Regions from separate parts of the Shewanella sp. SM23 genome, predicted to be linked through region 3. Evidence: predicted binding sites of a transcription regulator. Region 3 holds the regulator's gene; each other region holds the start of a gene.

Region 1 (5,880 bases), on a different contig from region 3:
CGGAAAACCGCCTAGGCCTTCAATACGCTTAGTCACCATATAAAGGTTATCGCGCTCAATCTCTAAATTAACGGTAATGTCCGGATTCTTTAAACGCACGCCCAGCGCATCAGTAAACTGGTTTAAGCCACCACCGACATAACGCTCAACTTCAATAGAATTAAAATCATGATCGCCAGTACGCTTTACTCGCACGCAGAAGGTTTTACCCGCGAGTTGGTCACGGTAAACAGGCAAGACTTGCTGATAAATATCATCAACAGATTCAAAGCTGTACTCATCCACTTGCACTACGTGTGCAATGCCAGGAATACACGCCAGACGCTCACCGAAAGCTTGGGCCAATTCTGGCTTATCCTTTGGTACCATCACCATAATGCGGTCCCATTGACGCTGCACTTTTGCATCTTCGTCAACTTTTTTAAGCACATTACGGATGTTAGTTTCGAGCATTTTGGTGAAGCGCATGCGTACAGGCTTGCTCTTCATCATGATTTCTGGATACAGCTTTACAATAAACTTCATGGGATTTCCGCGGGCAATTTTAAAACAGCAAAATTGGTTAAAAGAATAATCGGGGGATTATATACCCAAGCAACCTAAAAAGGCGAGTTTCAGCGCACATAGCCAACAGCTACACAGGCCACATTTATGGCGTATTCATTGCGTATTCATTGCGTATTAATGACTAAATCACGGCAGCTAATTAGGCTGAAATAATGTCACTAAAGCCTATTCGAATGGTTTGAATTTCCCTGCTTAAAATAAGTGATTTGAGATGAATCATTAACAATAAGTCGTTGAGGGATAGTTAAGGAAACTTAGGGATTACACACTCAATGTGATTAACGTAAAGCCCAAATGGATTTAAATCAACCACAGAAATTTGATGCATAACACGTTAACTAAAAAGGGAAAAGTCCATATTAGCTCAATAAAAAAGCCGCAAGATTATTGCGGCTTTAGATTGGGAGAGTATCTAAACACTTAAGGCGAATTACCTATCTGAATTTCTTCAGACTCCTTAGCTTTACCTTGCTCAATAGCAATTTCAACCCTGCGGTTACGGGCACGATTTTCCGGAGAATCGTTAGGCACAATCGGATTGTTAGACGCCATACCAACCACTTTCATTCGATTAGAATCAAAGCCGCTGACCTGTACTAACTCATGGGCCACTGCCACGGCACGTTTGCTGGATAAATCCCAATTAGAACTATAGAGCTCATCGCTTATTTGCATATCATCCGTGTAACCTGACACTGTGATGACACCTGGCACATCTTTTAACAATTCGCCGACTGAGCGTACCACAGGTTTAAATCGAGGCTGCAGGAAACCTGAGCCAGAAGCAAATGAACCCTTCTCACGTATACGAATAATAATCTGCTGACCTAATGACTCAATTTCAATCGCTCCATCGGTGATCTCTTTATTGAGCTCCTGCGCCATCTTCTTCACTTGCTGATTGATCTTTTCTTGCGCCGCTGCCGCTTCCGCTTTAACCGCATCGGCCACTTCTTGCGCCGTAGCACTCGCTTCGCCACCCCGCTGAGAACCATTTTGCTGCTGCACGCCTCCCGCACTATCGTCTTCACCCGCTTGGAAATCCAATACAGGTTCAGTCATTTCATTCGTTTGCTGGTTAATGATTTCAATCGGAGTCGGATCGGGGCGACCTGGTCTAAATTCTAAGGCAATGACAGAAGTCCCTTTCGGGATGTCTTTAACTTCCACCTTATTTTGCACACCAAAGGCATACTTCATTGAGCCCGCGATCTGTTTAAACTTCATCACGTCCATTTCAGAAAATGACAATAACAATACGAAGAAACACATCAACAGCGACATCAAGTCGGCAAATGTTGCAAGCCACATAGGTGCTCCGGGCGGTGGACAGTTGCACTTAGCCTTAGCCATTGGCTACTCTCCGTCCGTTGTATCTATTTTGCGATTTTTCTCAGCCAGATAATTTTTCAAGAAGCCTTCAATCACCCTAGGGTTTTGTCCGTCTTGAATCGCCAATACCGCATCCATAATAAGATTACGGTTAAGCATTTCTTCTCCCATCCTAATTGTTAGCTTATCCGCGATAGGCAAGCAAACCATGTTAGCGACCATAGCGCCGTATAATGTGGTTAACAAAGCAACGGCCATCGAGGGACCAATAGATTTAGGATCTGACATGTTAGATAGCATGGCCACAAGACCCACAAGCGTACCTATCATGCCCATCGCTGGGCCAACATCGCCAAAGGCTCTAAATATGCCAATCCCCGTCCGATGACGTTCTTCCGTTAGAGCGATATCCTTCTCTAGGGCTGCACGCACCACTTCACCATCGTGACCGTCGACCAACATATCAACAGCCTTTTGCATAAAAGTATTGGTAATTTGCGCTTCTTCTAATGCCAAAAACCCCCCTTTACGGGCGGCATCCGCCATCGTCACGGACTGCTCAATCAAATCTTCTGGTTTATCAATCTTAAATACAAAGGCTTTCAAAGCAATTTTAACGGCACTAAAAAACTGTTTAAGAGTGAACTTCATCATTACCACGAAGAAGGACCCACCGAACACAATCAGGATCGAGGGCACATCAACGAAAATCATCAAGCCGCCACTGGTCACCATAGCGCCGAGAATAAAACCAAAGGCTCCCACAATTCCGATTATTGTTGCTAAATCCACAACGGCTCCTCAATTTTCGTAATAAACGACATAATACTTACTCTGGGTAAGCAAGAACACTCAGTTATTCTACCGAATAAGATAATCTCACCGACACACATACGAGCCTTGTTTATCCAGTTAAAAATTACCATACAAATGATGATACTATTGTCAGTTATCGGACACACACTAAGCAAGTTTAGCGACAATTTATATTTTCTGGAAAAATTTCAGTAACAAAGCGTGCTATTGAGCAAATATCTTTAGTCTGAATTTGACCCTTACGCCGCCCTGATATACCTTGTGTCCGCTAAATCAAAGGAAACCTGAACGTGGCGAAGAAACCCGAAAATCTTAGTTTTGAAGAATCCCTTGGCGAACTTGAACGCATCGTTGCCGATCTAGAACAAGGCGATATCTCCCTCGATGACGCGTTAAAACAATTTGAACGTGGCATCAATCTCGTTCGAAATAGCCAAGCAAAACTCGAACAAGCCCAACAAAAAGTGGCCATTTTACTGAAACAAGACGAAAATGCGCCCCTATCCCCCTATGCCGTTGAGGGCGAATAAGCGTGTTAGTCAGTACCATTCAAGAATATCAACAACGAGTTGATGATCAATTAAAACAGCGTTTTAGTACGCTTGAAGATACCGCTCCCCAATTAAAAGCCGCTATGACTTACGGTGCCTTATTGGGAGGGAAGCGCATTCGACCGTTCCTCGTATACAGTGTAGGACGCATGTTTGGGGTCGAACTCGAAAAGTTAGATGCTTGCGCCGCAGCCATTGAATGTATCCATGCTTATTCATTAATCCACGACGATTTACCCGCCATGGACGATGACGAGCTCCGCCGTGGCCAGCCGACTGTGCATATTGCCTTTGATGAAGCGACGGCCATTTTAGCGGGGGATGCTCTGCAAACCTTAGCCTTTGAAATTGTCACCGAAGCCGTAGCAGGGATCAGCAGCGAACAACATATTGCTATGGTAAGAGTATTAGCCAAAGCCTCAGGTTATCGTGGTATGTGTGGAGGCCAAGCGATAGACTTAGCCTCGACCGATAAACATATTGATCTTAAAGCATTAACTCAGCTACATAATATGAAAACCGGCGCCCTTATCAGCTGCGCCGTTGAGTTAGCTTTGATCGCCGCAAACGCGCCAAAAGATCAGTATGCTGCTATGATGGATTTTGCTCGTGCGGTCGGACTCGCCTTCCAAGTACAAGACGATATCCTTGACATCGTAGCCACCACCGAAGAGCTAGGTAAACCGCAAGGCTCTGATACTGAATCGAATAAGAGTACGTTTCCACAACTACTTGGACTACAAGGTGCACAAGACACCGCCAAACAACTGATCCAAGAGGCACTATCAGCGCTGGCTAAATTGCCATACAATAGCCAGTTAATTGCAGACTTCGCCCGCTATATCATTGAGCGAAGAATATAATAAGAGTCGAAGTATCTCGCTATGAGTTTGGACATTTCTCAGTTTCCCGTGTTGGCGCAGGCCAACACCCCCAATGAGCTCCGCCAGCTTCCTCAGGCACTTTTACCACAAGTAGCCGATGAACTGCGCGAGTTCCTTCTTAAGTCTGTTGGCATGTCCAGCGGACATTTTGCCTCTGGGCTCGGCACAGTAGAACTCACTGTGGCACTGCACTATGTCTACAATACCCCCTTTGATCGACTGATCTGGGACGTAGGCCATCAAGCCTACCCCCATAAAATTCTCACGGGTCGACGTGACAAGATGCACACCATTCGGCAAAAAGATGGCTTACATCCTTTCCCATGGCGTGAAGAAAGTGAATACGACACTTTCAGCGTTGGCCATTCAGGCACGTCGATTAGCGCCGCGCTGGCGATGGCGATAGCTGCAGAAAAAGAACAAGCAGGTCGTAAAGTTGTAGCTGTGATCGGCGATGGCGCTATGACTGGCGGCATGGTGTTTGAAGCCATGAACCACGCGGGCGACTTGCACAATGACATGCTCGTGGTACTGAACGACAACGAAATGTCGATTTCAGAAAATGTCGGCGCCCTCAATAATCATTTAGCACAACTGATGTCAGGCCGTTTCTACACCACACTGCGCGAAGGCGGCAAAAAAGTGTTGAAAGGTATGCCAGTCATCAAAGAAATGGCCAAGCGGACTGAGGAACACCTCAAAGGTATGGTCGTTCCTGGCACTCTATTTGAAGAGTTAGGTTTCAACTACATAGGTCCTATCGATGGCCATGATGTAGACGCTCTGGTCGAGACAATGCGCAATATGCGTAATCTGAAAGGTCCACAAGTGCTGCACATCATGACCAAAAAAGGTCGTGGTTATGAACCTGCTGAAAAAGATCCTATCGGTTGGCATGCTGTGCCTAAGTTTGACCCATCGCTATTTAAAAAACCGGCCACCAAACCCGGTTTACCGACCTTTTCTCAAGTCTTCGGTAAATGGTTGTGCGACATTGCCGAACAAGATGAGAAAGTGTTAGCGATTACTCCTGCGATGCGTGAGGGTTCTGGCATGGTGGAGTTTTCCCAGCGCTTCCCGAAACAATATTTCGATGCAGCGATTGCCGAGCAGCATGCCGTCACCTTAGCGGCGGGTTTTGCCTGCGAAGGTTTCAAGCCTGTCGTCGCGATTTACTCGACTTTCCTGCAACGCGCCTATGATCAGCTTATTCACGATGTCGCACTACAACAATTGCCCGTGTTATTTGCCATTGACCGTGGCGGTATCGTCGGTGCAGATGGTCCAACCCACCAAGGTGCATTCGATTTAAGTTTTATGCGTTGTATCCCTAATATGGTGATCATGGCGCCGTCCGATGAAAACGAATGTCGTCAAATGCTCTACACTGGCTATTGCTATGATGCGGGCCCAAGTGCGGTGCGTTACCCAAGAGGTAGTGCCACGGGAGCGATGCAAGTCGAGTCCATGACTGCGTTGCCAATTGGTAAAGGTGTCATTAAGCGCATCGGTAAGCGTATTGCCATACTTAACTTTGGTACCTTGCTCGCATCAGCATTAACCGCTGCCGAAAGCTTAGATGCGACGGTTGTCGATATGCGCTTTGTGAAACCACTTGATGTTGATCTGATAAAAGAAATGGCACTAACCCATGAAGTGTTAGTCACTGTGGAGGAAAATGCCATTATAGGCGGTGCGGGTGCCGGAGTGCTTGAACAGCTTCAAAAGCT
Region 2 (5,880 bases), on a different contig from region 3:
CATCAACAGGCACAAACTTACGTTCCCACTTACCACCGTAAGGCATATCGAAGCCGAAGCTGTGACAAGCATCGCAATAGGTGACTGATTTTTCATGACCTTTATGGCAGCTAGTACAAGCAATTTCGCCAATTAGGTGAGATTTATGGGGTGATACTTTATCTTTAGGTGCAGCGGCGGCCAGTTCTTTTAAATCACCGTGGCAGCTAACACACTGAGCATTTTCATGGGTAAGGTTGTCGTTGGTGACGCCACCTTTGTCTGATACGTGGCAGCTGTCGCAGCTACCCATTTCACCGTGAAAATCGGCTAGCACTTCTGGTGCTGCATAGGCAGTACCTGCCATAGCGCCAGAGATCAGCATGGCTAGTGCTGTTTTTTGAATCTTTCTTGTGAACATGATAGTTCCTCTGCCGTACATTCATCTACTTAATAAGGGTTATTCATCGTGGCGTGATATTTATTTTTTACGCAGCTCACGCACTGTTAGAGCATTCTCCATTTGCAAATTTAGCACTATCTAAAGAGGTATATGTATGTTCAGATCACATAACCTTTGTTACAGCGAAAATAACATATTTAAAATGTGCAATCGGATGGGAAATATTAATGAAGTTGAGACTAATCACTGCTTCAATACGGTATAACATGCGTGAGTTAACATATTGAATGGATTGATTTTAACTTTATAAAATAAAAAAGGCATAAATTATGGCTTTGGTGGTGTGTTTTATCTATTTGTATTTTATAGATATTATAATTTAATCTTGTATATTGAGGAGATGGCTTACTTATTTTTATATATTCTATAAATAATGTTATTTCAAAAGCCTTTATTGTATAAAATTATATTATCATTTTAATTAAATGTTACGCAATTGATTCTTAAGGGGTTGTAATGCACAAACAAGGCATATCAGAAAAACGTTTTTGGTTTCAACGTTTGAGTAAAACCAGTTTAAGGGCATTACATATTTTAGGGATCGTTGGTGTCGGTGGTGGTATTTTATTAGATGTCAATAAAGTGCAATGGTTGAGTTATTGGTATCTCGCGATGACGACGGGCAGCATATTAATGTTGTGGGAAATCGCACGGGATTGGCGCTGGCTGATCCAGCTTAAGGGAGTGTTAACTTTAGTAAAAATAGGCTTGCTTGGCCTGTTTGTGCCGCTGGCTCATTACAAACCTGAGCTGTTAATCGTGATACTTTTTTTGTCAGTGATCGTGTCCCATGGCCCTGCAGGGCTCAGGCATTATTCTATTGTGCATCGTCGGCAAATTGACTCGAAAAAAGAAATTAAGGGCTAATTGATATGTCTGTAACCCATACGTCAACTTTAACGCCTGCTGCGTTAATCACAGAGTTCGCTTGGCCTAATCCATCTGTGTCTAACTTAGACTTGAGTTGCTTCGATGGACTTAAGGTGCTCGATCTCGCTTGCGGTTCTGGGCGTAATGGTTTGTGGTTTTTAGCGCAAGGGGCTGAAGTGACTTTTATCGATCGAGATTTGTCAGCCATGTCACACATTGATCAGGCTAATGCTTACAAATTACAAAGGGATTTAGAAGCAGAGGCAGGACCATTATTGCCGGTTGAAGAGTACGATATTGTCTTAGTATTTAATTATCTGCATCGCCCATTACTGCCACAAATTGCTAAGGCGGTTAAGAGCACAGGCCTTATTGTTTATGAAACCTTTACAATGCAACAGGCGCAGATAGGTCGGCCACGCAACCCAGATTTCTTACTTACTGAAAATGAACTCAAATCAGTGTTTGCTAACTGGCAATCTTTACATTACTTTGAAGGTCGATTATGTGATCCGCAGTCCACTCAAAGCAGTTATAAAGCCCAGTTGATTGCGCGAAAACCTACAACGTAAATTTATTGATTGAGACTCAGAGGTCGTAGGATGTTTCCCTATCCAGAGCAATATCGCATTGCAACGCCGCCGTTGACGACCGCCTTTATGGTGGCGTGGGCTTTATTCAGTCACAGCTTATTTTCCGATGCAAATCCTGTCGCACTCTATCCGTTGTTAGCGCTATTTCCCTTGGTGATTGGATTACACTTATATTTGATTTTGTTAGCAAAAGGAATGGGGCGACTCGATCAGTGTTTCTATGCCTTAGTGCATATCCCACTGGCGTTTGTGGTGTGGACATTCACTATTATGCACGTGAATGGTAACGCTTTTTCTTAAATTCGCCTGACGTTTTAGAGAAAATAACAAAAAAAAGCGCCCTGATAATCAGAGCGCTTTTTTTGATTTTGTATTGCTAACAATTAGGCCGTGGTGTTGATGTTGTGGCCTGCATTGCCTACGGGTTTTGGCGCCGCAGCTGCAATTAAATCTACCGCGATTTGACCTTCGGCTTTTTGCTGCTCTTTGGCTAACTGAGCAACCTTAACGCCAATTGCACCATTTTCTAGATTCGGTGCGATAGCTTGTGTATTCAGTGAAATGGACATAACTAACCTCAATTGTAAGCTGGATCCCTTTATCGGCAAACCCACGGTTAACTTTAGTCGTTACATATGAATTTGCCAATCCTATCGTACTATCTATTTTTGCATGTTAATTTTTAATGCTTTAAATGATTTTAATATGTTGAGTTAGTTCGCGTAAACTTGCTAACATATTTTTAGTTTAAGTATTTTTGTAAAAAGTCAAGCATCTCAGTGTATAATTCTTTGCGGTTTTCTTCGTTATAGAATCCATGCCCTTCTGTTTTTTTCCATAACCATTTCGGTTCATTTCCTGTTTTTACTAGGGCATCTCGCATCACATGAGCGTTTTCATAATGTGCCTGCTCATCACGGCCGCCATGCACAATGAATACTCCGGCTTTAATTTTGCTTGCATTATAGGCGGGAGAATGTTTTTTCATTGTTTCTTCTGAACCCCCAAAAGCTTGTTCCATATAGCGTTTACCCCAACCCAATCGTTCAGCTACATTGCCTTTATTGAACATGAGTGGTAGATCGTATACCCCAACATATCCAATTGCGCACTTATAAAGGTCGGGTTCTTTAACCACACCCATGAGAGCGGCATATCCGCCGTAACTTGATCCGGAGATACAAATTTTATCCTTATTAGCGAAGCCTTCTTTAATTGCCCATAGTGTTGCATCGGTCAGGTCATCTTGCATTGCACCACCCCATTGTCCGTAACCACTATCTTCAAACTCACGTCCATATCCGCCAGAACCTCGAAAATTTACCTGAAGTACACTGTATCCTGCACTCGCATATACCTGTACTTCATCATCAAAAAACCAATAGTCACGAGGACCATGTGGGCCACCATGTGGATGGATAATTAAAGGCAAATTTTCAGCTTTGGCACCCAGTGGTATGGTTAAATAACCATGAATTGTTAAGCCATCACGAGTAACAAAATTTATCGGAGTTTTATGAGACATTTTTTGCTCATCTATCCAAGGGCGAGAGGCTGTGAGGAAAGACACTTTTTTAGTCTCTCTATCGTAAAGATAAAATTTACCTGGATTAACATCGGAGTAACTTTCAATCACCCAGCTTTTGTTATCAGCTGTCTTAGAGGTAATATGTAAATAATCATTTGGAAATGCTCGTTGTAGCCCGCGATACTCTTTGGCTAGTTCTGAATTTTCATCAAAAAATATAACTTCAGGTCTTCCATTATGAATAATGGCCCCTACCACTTCTTTTATACGTTTACCTGTTTCAGATGTATATACATTTATAAATGGTTGAGCATCAACTATATCATTTCGGTACATTAACTCTCGTTCACCTGTACTTAACTTGATTCTATATATGCCTAAAGTACTTTTCTCTATGTTATCAGAGGTAAATATGAACTGGTTATCTGCACTAAATCCAATAACATTACTGGACCCTGTCGAGCTGGTTCTAACCATATTTGACAACGATAAAGCTTTCCATGCATTTTGATCAACATTGCTTTCTCGAATATAGGTAATTATTTCTCCAGCACCCTCCGATTTTAACAGTCCTTTTCTTTCAGTTTTCATGGACTGGCTCACTCGCCATTGATCATTATTATCTAAAAAAATCGATGCATTTTCAAATTTAGCTTTTTCAATTAATTGACGTTTCCCAGTATAGATATTCACTTTATAAAGGTTAGAGTATTGTTTTTTTTCTAAATTAGACGATATCAAAATGTTATCGCGTTCATCCATTAGTAGGCTCTCAACCTGCGCACCTGAGTAATCTTTATTCCTCACTCCAAATAATTGTATTTTACTTGAACAGTCTGCATTGCCTGAAAATAGCTCACCAGTCAAAAATGGAGTCGCATACTGTCCTGATTGGGTTGAGATTGTCATTACTACTCGTTCTTCATTTGCCCACCAAAACTCCATGACTGACTCTTCTTCACCAAAAAAAAAGTTACAAACTACTTTTTGATTGCTTTTATTGATAATCGCTAATCTTTTATGATTTTTATACGGATAAGTCGCGGCTAAGAAATCACCTTTAGGAGATATTTTAATCGCATTAAACATACTGTGCTTGGCGAGATCGTGTGCGTTTGTCGCGGCTGATGCATTAAGCCCACTTCCTAATATTAAACCAAGAAAAATCAGTATTTTTGTCATGTTAGTCATATGGATCTCCATCGATAGAATCTATTTCTACTTACTTCGTTTGATAACTGGCAGTACTCTCGCGCAATTACATTGACAGACGAACAGAGCATTACTCATTAATCAGCTGTTTGAACTGTTACGTCTCAACAGCTTACTATAACTTCATTTGTTTTTTTTGCCTTAAAACACACTTAATGGCAACATTTTTTAAACATTAAGTTCAAAATATTTACATGAGGTGGTCTTTGCTATACCTTACATATGATTGCAAGGAATATGCAATTTTCACATAAAATCATCCGTCTGGTAACATTTTTTACGTGTTATTAACAGCCGTTTTGGAGAATGTATGTATAAGACAACACTGCTTTGTAAAGCAATACAACTAGGCCTATTTACCGCTTCGATTTCTATTGCCAGCCACGCGTGGGCTGTAGAAGAAAAAGATGCTCAAACCAAAAATGAGAAAATTGAGCGTGTAGAGGTTACTGGTAGTCGAATTAATAGAACTGATTTAGAAAATGCTCAGCCCGTTGTTGTGTTAACCGCTGAAGATATGAAAAATGAGGGTTTTACAACGGCGTTCGATGCAATCCAAAGTATTTCTCAAAATACAGGAACAGCACAGGGTAACGAGTGGGGGGCGCAAGGTGGTTTTACGCCAAATGCTGATGTAATCAATTTACGTGGTTTTGGGCCTGGCTATACCCTTGTTCTTCTCAATGGTCGACGTATTGCTGAAAACCCTACGCCCTATAATGGGCAAAGTAATTTTGTGAATTTAAGTGGCATTCCATTTTCTGCGGTAGAGCGAATTGAAATTCTGACTCAAGGTGCATCAGCTATTTACGGTTCAGATGCTGTTGCTGGTGTTGTAAACATTATTTTGAAAAAGGATATAGATTCAACAACTGTGACTGCTATGTATGGTGTTACACCAGAAGGTGGTGGTGCTCAAAATCGGTTTAGTCTTACCTCTGGCAGTACAGGGTCTGATTATTCAATTGGGGGAACCATTGAGTATTATAAACAAGATCCGATTTATTCTCATGAGCGGGATTATATGGATTCTGTTGATGATAACCCTGCCGGTGCGACTCCTCTTTCTCGAGGGATTTTATTGCTTGATAATTTTACTGGTAAGTATAGAGATCCTGGCGAACAAGGCTGTGTAGATTCTGGTTCTGGATATGAATATGCGGATCGTAATGGTTTTGGTAAGTATTGTGGTGTTGATACTACAGGTGACAATACGATTCGAAATGAACGTGAAA
Region 3 (5,880 bases):
CGATGCCGCCACTGTTGTTGCAACTCATATTAGTCAATTACTCACAAATAATGCCGCTAAGTTGTTAGGCTACGAAGAAGTGCAACAACTGATGGATATGCTTGCGAAACACTCACCTAAGCTGGTTGATGGCTTTATTCCAGATATCATGCCACTAGGACATGTCGTAAAAGTGATGCAGAACCTATTAAATGAAGGGGTTTCAGTTAGAGACTTGCGTACTATAGTGCAAACTTTGTTAGAATATGGCACTAAGAGCAATGACACTGAAGTCTTGACTGCCGCTGTACGTATCGCTTTGAAACGTATGATAGTTCAGGAAATCTCAGGCCCAGAGCTCGAAATCCCCGTCATTACTTTGGCGCCAGAGTTGGAACAGATGTTGCATCAGTCAATGCAAGCAACCGGTGGCGATGGTCCTAATATTGAACCCGGTCTTGCAGAACGCATGCAGCAGTCCCTTGCCGATGCGGCTCAAAAGCAAGAAATGGTCGGACAACCCGCCATATTGTTGACGTCAGGTATGTTACGCGCGACGCTGTCACGCTTTGTTAAACATACTATTCCTAATCTCAGAGTCATTTCATACCAAGAAATACCTGATGAGAAGCAAATACGTATCGTATCTGCAGTCGGCCAGTAGAGGACGCATAAGTGAAGATTAAACGATTTTTTGCCAAAGACATGCGCGCCGCACTGGCCCAAGTGAAAGAAACACTCGGCTCAGATGCCGTCATTATGTCAAATAAAAAAGTGAACGGTGGCATCGAAATTGTCGCTGCCGTTGACTATGACGAACCTAAATCGAAAACTGCAGCCACTGCGCCAGCACCGACCTTTATGGACGTGAGCGACGATCTCGTGTCCCTAGGTGCTAAGCAGCCAGTTCGTGTAGAAACTCGCGCTAAGCCAGCCGCACCAGCAGACTCATTACAAGCCTTACTTGAGAAGCAGCAAAGCCGTTTGAATCAACAAATGTCACATCAGCAAGTTGATGCCGAGTTACCAGCATGGGCTAAGGGCTTACAAGCCCCTACTGCTGTGAAACCAGAACGTCGTGAAGCACCTTCCTCATTTGATAAAAAGCCACAAACATCACAGAAACAAAGTGCTGATATTGAGGCTATGCGTGATGAATTAGCATCACTGCGTAATTTACTGACACATCAAGTATCCTCCTTGATGACGGAACATAAAAAACGCATCGATCCCGTTGGTGCTATGCTCGAAGCCAAATTGCTTGAGGCTGAATTCTCCCCTGCGGTTGCGAATAAATTAGCCGCGCTGAGCCAGCATTATACGCCAGCTGAATTAGTCAGAGCATTACCACAAAGTCTCGCTAATATGCTTGACAATCAGGGTGATGACATTGTGAAACAGGGCGGGGTAGTTGCATTAGTTGGTCCTACTGGCGTTGGTAAAACAACGTCATTAGCTAAACTTGCTGCCCGTTTTGCGGCACATCATGGTGCTGAACATGTTGCTTTAATTACCACAGATCATTATCGCATCGGAGCCTATGAGCAATTAGCAACTTATGGCAAAATAATGGGCTGCCCAGTAAAGCAAGCTCATGATCTAAATGAATTAGAGCAAATTCTCTATCAGTTTAGGAATCGCAAGCTAGTATTGATAGATACGGCTGGCATGGGACAGCGAGATATGCGCCTTTACCAGCAACTTGATAATTTAACTGCAAATAGCAGGATACCTATCCGCAGTTATCTGGTACTGTCTGCGACAGGGCAGCGCCGTGTGCTGCAAGATGCAGTCAATCATTTTAAACGCATTCCCCTATCTGGTGTCGTTCTCACAAAACTCGATGAATCTGTGTCGTTAGCAGGGGCATTAAGTGTGTTGATCCAAAACGGATTACCATTAAGTTATATTACTGATGGACAAAGAGTTCCTGAAGATATGAAAGTTGCGGATACCCTAGATTTAGCCCAGCAGGCACTCGCAGCGTTAGATAGTACAGAACAACAATCATTACAAGACACAGCGTGGTCAGATAATATGGCCTGTGCATTTGAGTAGATTTATGACCCTGGATCAAGCAAGTGGTTTACGTATGATGAATCAACCCTATAACGAAAAAGTGAAAGTAATCGCGGTCACTGGTGGTAAAGGAGGCGTGGGTAAAACCAGCGTTTCTATTAATACTGCTGTGGCATTAGCCGAAAAAGGCAAGCGTGTCTTGGTACTTGACGCTGACCTTGGCTTAGCAAACGTCGACGTCATGCTGGGTATTCGTGCCGAGCGTAACCTCTCTCATGTTCTCTCTGGTGATGCAGAGCTTGACGATATTATCGTGCGTGGTCCTAAGGGGATAGGCATAGTACCTGCCACCTCAGGAACACAGGGGATGGTGGAATTAAGCCCTGCGCAACATGCTGGATTAATCCGTGCATTTAGTGAGATGCGGACTCAGTTTGATATTCTAGTCGTAGATACTGCGGCTGGGATCTCAGATATGGTGCTCAGTTTCTCACGTGCTTCGCAGGATGTGTTAGTCGTTGTTTGTGATGAACCCACTTCGATTACCGATGCCTACGCCCTGATTAAAATTCTCAGCCGTGAGCATGGTGTGTTCCGTTTTAAAATAGTTGCCAATATGGTGCGTAGTTTACGCGAAGGTATGGAATTATTTGCTAAACTCAGTAAAGTGACCGACAGATTTTTAGATGTCGCACTTGAATTAGTCGCCACGATTCCATTTGACGAAAACTTACGTAAATCTGTTCGTAAACAAAAATTGGTGGTTGAAGCTTATCCTAAATCACCAGCGGCGATTGCGTATCAAGGATTGGCAAATAAAATTTTGAGCTGGCCTGTGCCGCAGCAACCTGGTGGGCATTTGGAGTTTTTCGTTGAGCGTTTAGTACAACGACCAGATTTTCAAGAGGAAAAAACGAGTGAATAAAGCCGCTGCGTATACTTGTTTAGACAATAAATCGTCGATCGTTGAACAGTATGCTCCGTTGGTTAAAAGAATTGCGCATCATTTACTCGCCAGACTACCTGCATCTGTGCAGTTAGATGATTTACTCCAAGCTGGGATGATGGGGTTACTAGAAGCATCATCCAAGTTTGATGGTGGCAAGGGTGCGAAATTTGAAACCTTCGCCGGCATACGCATACGTGGAGCCATGTTAGATGAAATTCGTCGTGGCGACTGGGTCCCTCGTTCCGTTCATCGTAACAATCGTAAGGTTGCACACGCTATTGATGAGTTAGAGCAAGAACTGGGCCGTGATGCACGCGACACAGAAATTGCAGAAAAACTTGATATGACGCTCGATGAGTACCATCATATTCTTAACGATGTTTCTGTCGGAAAAATCATAGGGATAGAAGATTTAGGCGTATCTCAGGATATACTTACAGTGAGTGATCGGTCCGATGATGATTCATTTGAAGCATTAGCTGAGAACCAATTTCATTCTGCTCTGGTTGAGGCAATTAAATTATTGCCTGAAAGAGATGCATTAGTGTTATCCCTGTACTACGATGAAGCATTGAATTTAAAAGAGATTGGCGCCATTCTTGAAGTCAGTGAATCGCGGGTTAGCCAGATATTAAGTCAGGCAATGTTGCGATTGAAAGCTAAACTCAAGCACTGGACATAAGTATAATTATTAATCGAGCACAGAATGTCAGCTCACCGGAGGAAACCTTGGACAAGAATATGAAGATTCTCATTGTTGACGATTTTTCGACAATGAGGCGTATCATCAAGAACTTGTTGCGAGACTTGGGGTTTAATAACACCCAAGAAGCAGACGATGGCTCAACAGCCCTGCCGATGTTGCAAAAGGGGGATTTTGATTTTGTTGTTACAGATTGGAATATGCCTGGTATGCAAGGAATCGATCTGTTAAAAGCAATTCGCGCTGATGATTCGCTAAAGCATTTACCCGTATTAATGGTAACTGCTGAAGCAAAACGTGAACAGATTATTGCTGCCGCTCAAGCGGGAGTGAATGGTTATGTGGTTAAGCCTTTTACCGCTGCAACGCTGAAAGAGAAGTTAGATAAAATATTCGAACGACTCGCTTGAGCAAGGATGAGCTATGAAGTCACAAACATCAGGGCTCATCACGCTCGAGCAAGCTCAGCATTTAGTTGAATTATTAAGTGCAGGTGAGCAAAGTCAGGCAGATGATTTATTTCGGGAGCTTGCTGCTCCACTGCAACGAGAATTATTCGAAGAAGTAGGTAAATTAACTCGGCAACTTCATAGTGCGCTGATGGATTTTCAAGTTGATAATCGTCTTGCTGAATTAGCCAATACAGAGATCCCCGATGCCAAGCAACGTTTAAATTACGTTATTGACATGACCGAACAAGCTGCAAATAAAACCATGGATGCGGTTGAAGAATGTTTACCTTTGGCTAATGCCGTGACCGTAAATATTCAAAATGTCATGCCATCTTGGGACAGATTAATGCGACGCGAGATAGCGCTGACTGAATTTAAGGGCCTTTGTCACGATGTACAAGACCTTATGTCTCGTAGTGCAAATGACTCGACTCGATTACGTGAATTGCTTAATCAAATTTTGATGGCGCAAGATTTTCAAGACTTAACAGGACAAATAATACGTCGTGTTATTGATCTAGTAATGGAAGTAGAAAGTAATCTGGTTTCTATGCTGACGGTATTTGGTGAGCAACCTATGATTGAAAGTCAGATTGCTCAGAAAAATAATATTGAAGCAGAAGGCCCGATAATGAATGCCGAGCTTCGTCAAGATGTGGTAACGGGTCAAGACGAAGTGGATGATCTTCTATCGAGTCTGGGTTTCTAACTGGGAGTCAATTTGATGGCCTTTGATGTAGATGAAGAGATACTCCAGGACTTTTTAATCGAAGCCGGTGAAATTTTAGAGCTTCTGCAAGAGCAACTCGTTGCGCTTGAAAATAATCCTGATGATACTAACTTGCTGAACGCCATTTTCCGAGGTTTTCATACCGTTAAAGGTGGTGCTGGCTTTCTTAGCTTAACTCCCATGGTTGATGTTTGTCATGAGGCTGAGAATACCTTCGATTTATTGCGGACAGGCAAGCGTAGCGTTAACGCAGAGTTGATGGATATTATTTTGCAGGCTGTTGATGCAATTAATACCATGTTTGCGCAAACCCAGCAGGGCGAGCAACAAGATCCCGCCGACTCAGGTTTGTTAGCGAGACTTAAAATGCTCAGTTCAGGTGCGCCTTTGCCATCTGAAGTCGCTTCTGTCAAGGTTGTAGAGCCAGAACCTGTTGTTGAAGTCATTATTGATACTCCTACCCTTCAAGAAATCCCTGCTGACATAAGTGATAACTCATCTTCCATTGAAAATACGTCTTCAAGTATCGATGATATCAATGATGCTGAATTTGAAGCTTTATTGGATGCGCTTCATGGTTCAGGAAAGGGACCAGCGGTCGCTGCTACCACATTTGTATCTGAGCCTGTTGCTGTCAAGCCTGCTGCACCAATTAAAACACCTTCAACATCAGGTGATGACATCACTGATGATGAGTTCGAGGCGTTACTGGATGAACTTCATGGCTCAGGTAAATTTAAAGCTGAGGCTGAAGTGCCTGTTAAGCCTAAGGTTGTGGCAACACCTGCGCCTCAACCGATTGTAGATGCTGATGAAATTACCGATGATGAGTTTGAGCGATTACTCGATGAACTCCATGGGAAAGGCGGAGCACCTGCGAAAGCTGAAGTAAAAGCGCCTACGCCCCCTGTTTCGACTGTAGCACCTACTGCTGCACCACATGCTCCTGCGCCAGTAAAAGCCGCAGTACCAGCTCCTGCCCCAGTCGTTGCTGCAAAACCTAAGGTGGAAATTGCGGTTGTCGATAAAGCACCTGCTAAGGCTAGCT

What was found. The regulator FliA, encoded in region 3, starts transcription of late flagellar genes. The targets are predictions, from matches to a motif close to CTAAAGNTNNNNNNNNNNNNGCCGATA.
Region 1: pomA (flagellar motor protein PomA) is a predicted target of FliA. The motif match lies at 2,850-2,876, and genes of this name have one in related genera.
Region 2: L5L98_RS21210 (cytoplasmic protein) is a predicted target of FliA. The motif match lies at 2,505-2,531, and genes of this name have one in related genera.

What each region holds. Positions count from the first base shown of each region.
Region 1 covers NZ_JAKKRM010000006.1:41,713-47,592, forward strand. The annotation lists gene thiI (tRNA uracil 4-sulfurtransferase ThiI) at 1-525, opposite strand, end outside; gene L5L98_RS09720 (flagellar motor protein MotB) at 988-1,920, opposite strand; gene pomA (flagellar motor protein PomA) at 1,924-2,691, opposite strand; gene xseB (exodeoxyribonuclease VII small subunit) at 3,006-3,245, shown strand; gene ispA ((2E,6E)-farnesyl diphosphate synthase) at 3,248-4,129, shown strand; gene dxs (1-deoxy-D-xylulose-5-phosphate synthase) at 4,151-5,880, shown strand, end outside.
Region 2 covers NZ_JAKKRM010000029.1:4,811-10,690, forward strand. The annotation lists gene fccA (fumarate reductase flavoprotein subunit FccA) at 1-400, opposite strand, end outside; gene L5L98_RS21195 (hypothetical protein) at 899-1,309, shown strand; gene L5L98_RS21200 (class I SAM-dependent methyltransferase) at 1,315-1,884, shown strand; gene L5L98_RS21205 (hypothetical protein) at 1,915-2,205, shown strand; gene L5L98_RS21210 (cytoplasmic protein) at 2,289-2,474, opposite strand; gene L5L98_RS21215 (alpha/beta hydrolase family protein) at 2,648-4,624, opposite strand; gene L5L98_RS21220 (TonB-dependent receptor domain-containing protein) at 4,956-5,880, shown strand, end outside.
Region 3 covers NZ_JAKKRM010000003.1:303,563-309,442, reverse strand. The annotation lists gene flhA (flagellar biosynthesis protein FlhA) at 1-643, shown strand, start outside; gene flhF (flagellar biosynthesis protein FlhF) at 655-2,037, shown strand; gene L5L98_RS06095 (MinD/ParA family protein) at 2,042-2,923, shown strand; gene L5L98_RS06090 (RNA polymerase sigma factor FliA) at 2,916-3,629, shown strand; gene cheY (chemotaxis response regulator CheY) at 3,677-4,060, shown strand; gene L5L98_RS06080 (protein phosphatase CheZ) at 4,074-4,811, shown strand; gene L5L98_RS06075 (chemotaxis protein CheA) at 4,827-5,880, shown strand, end outside.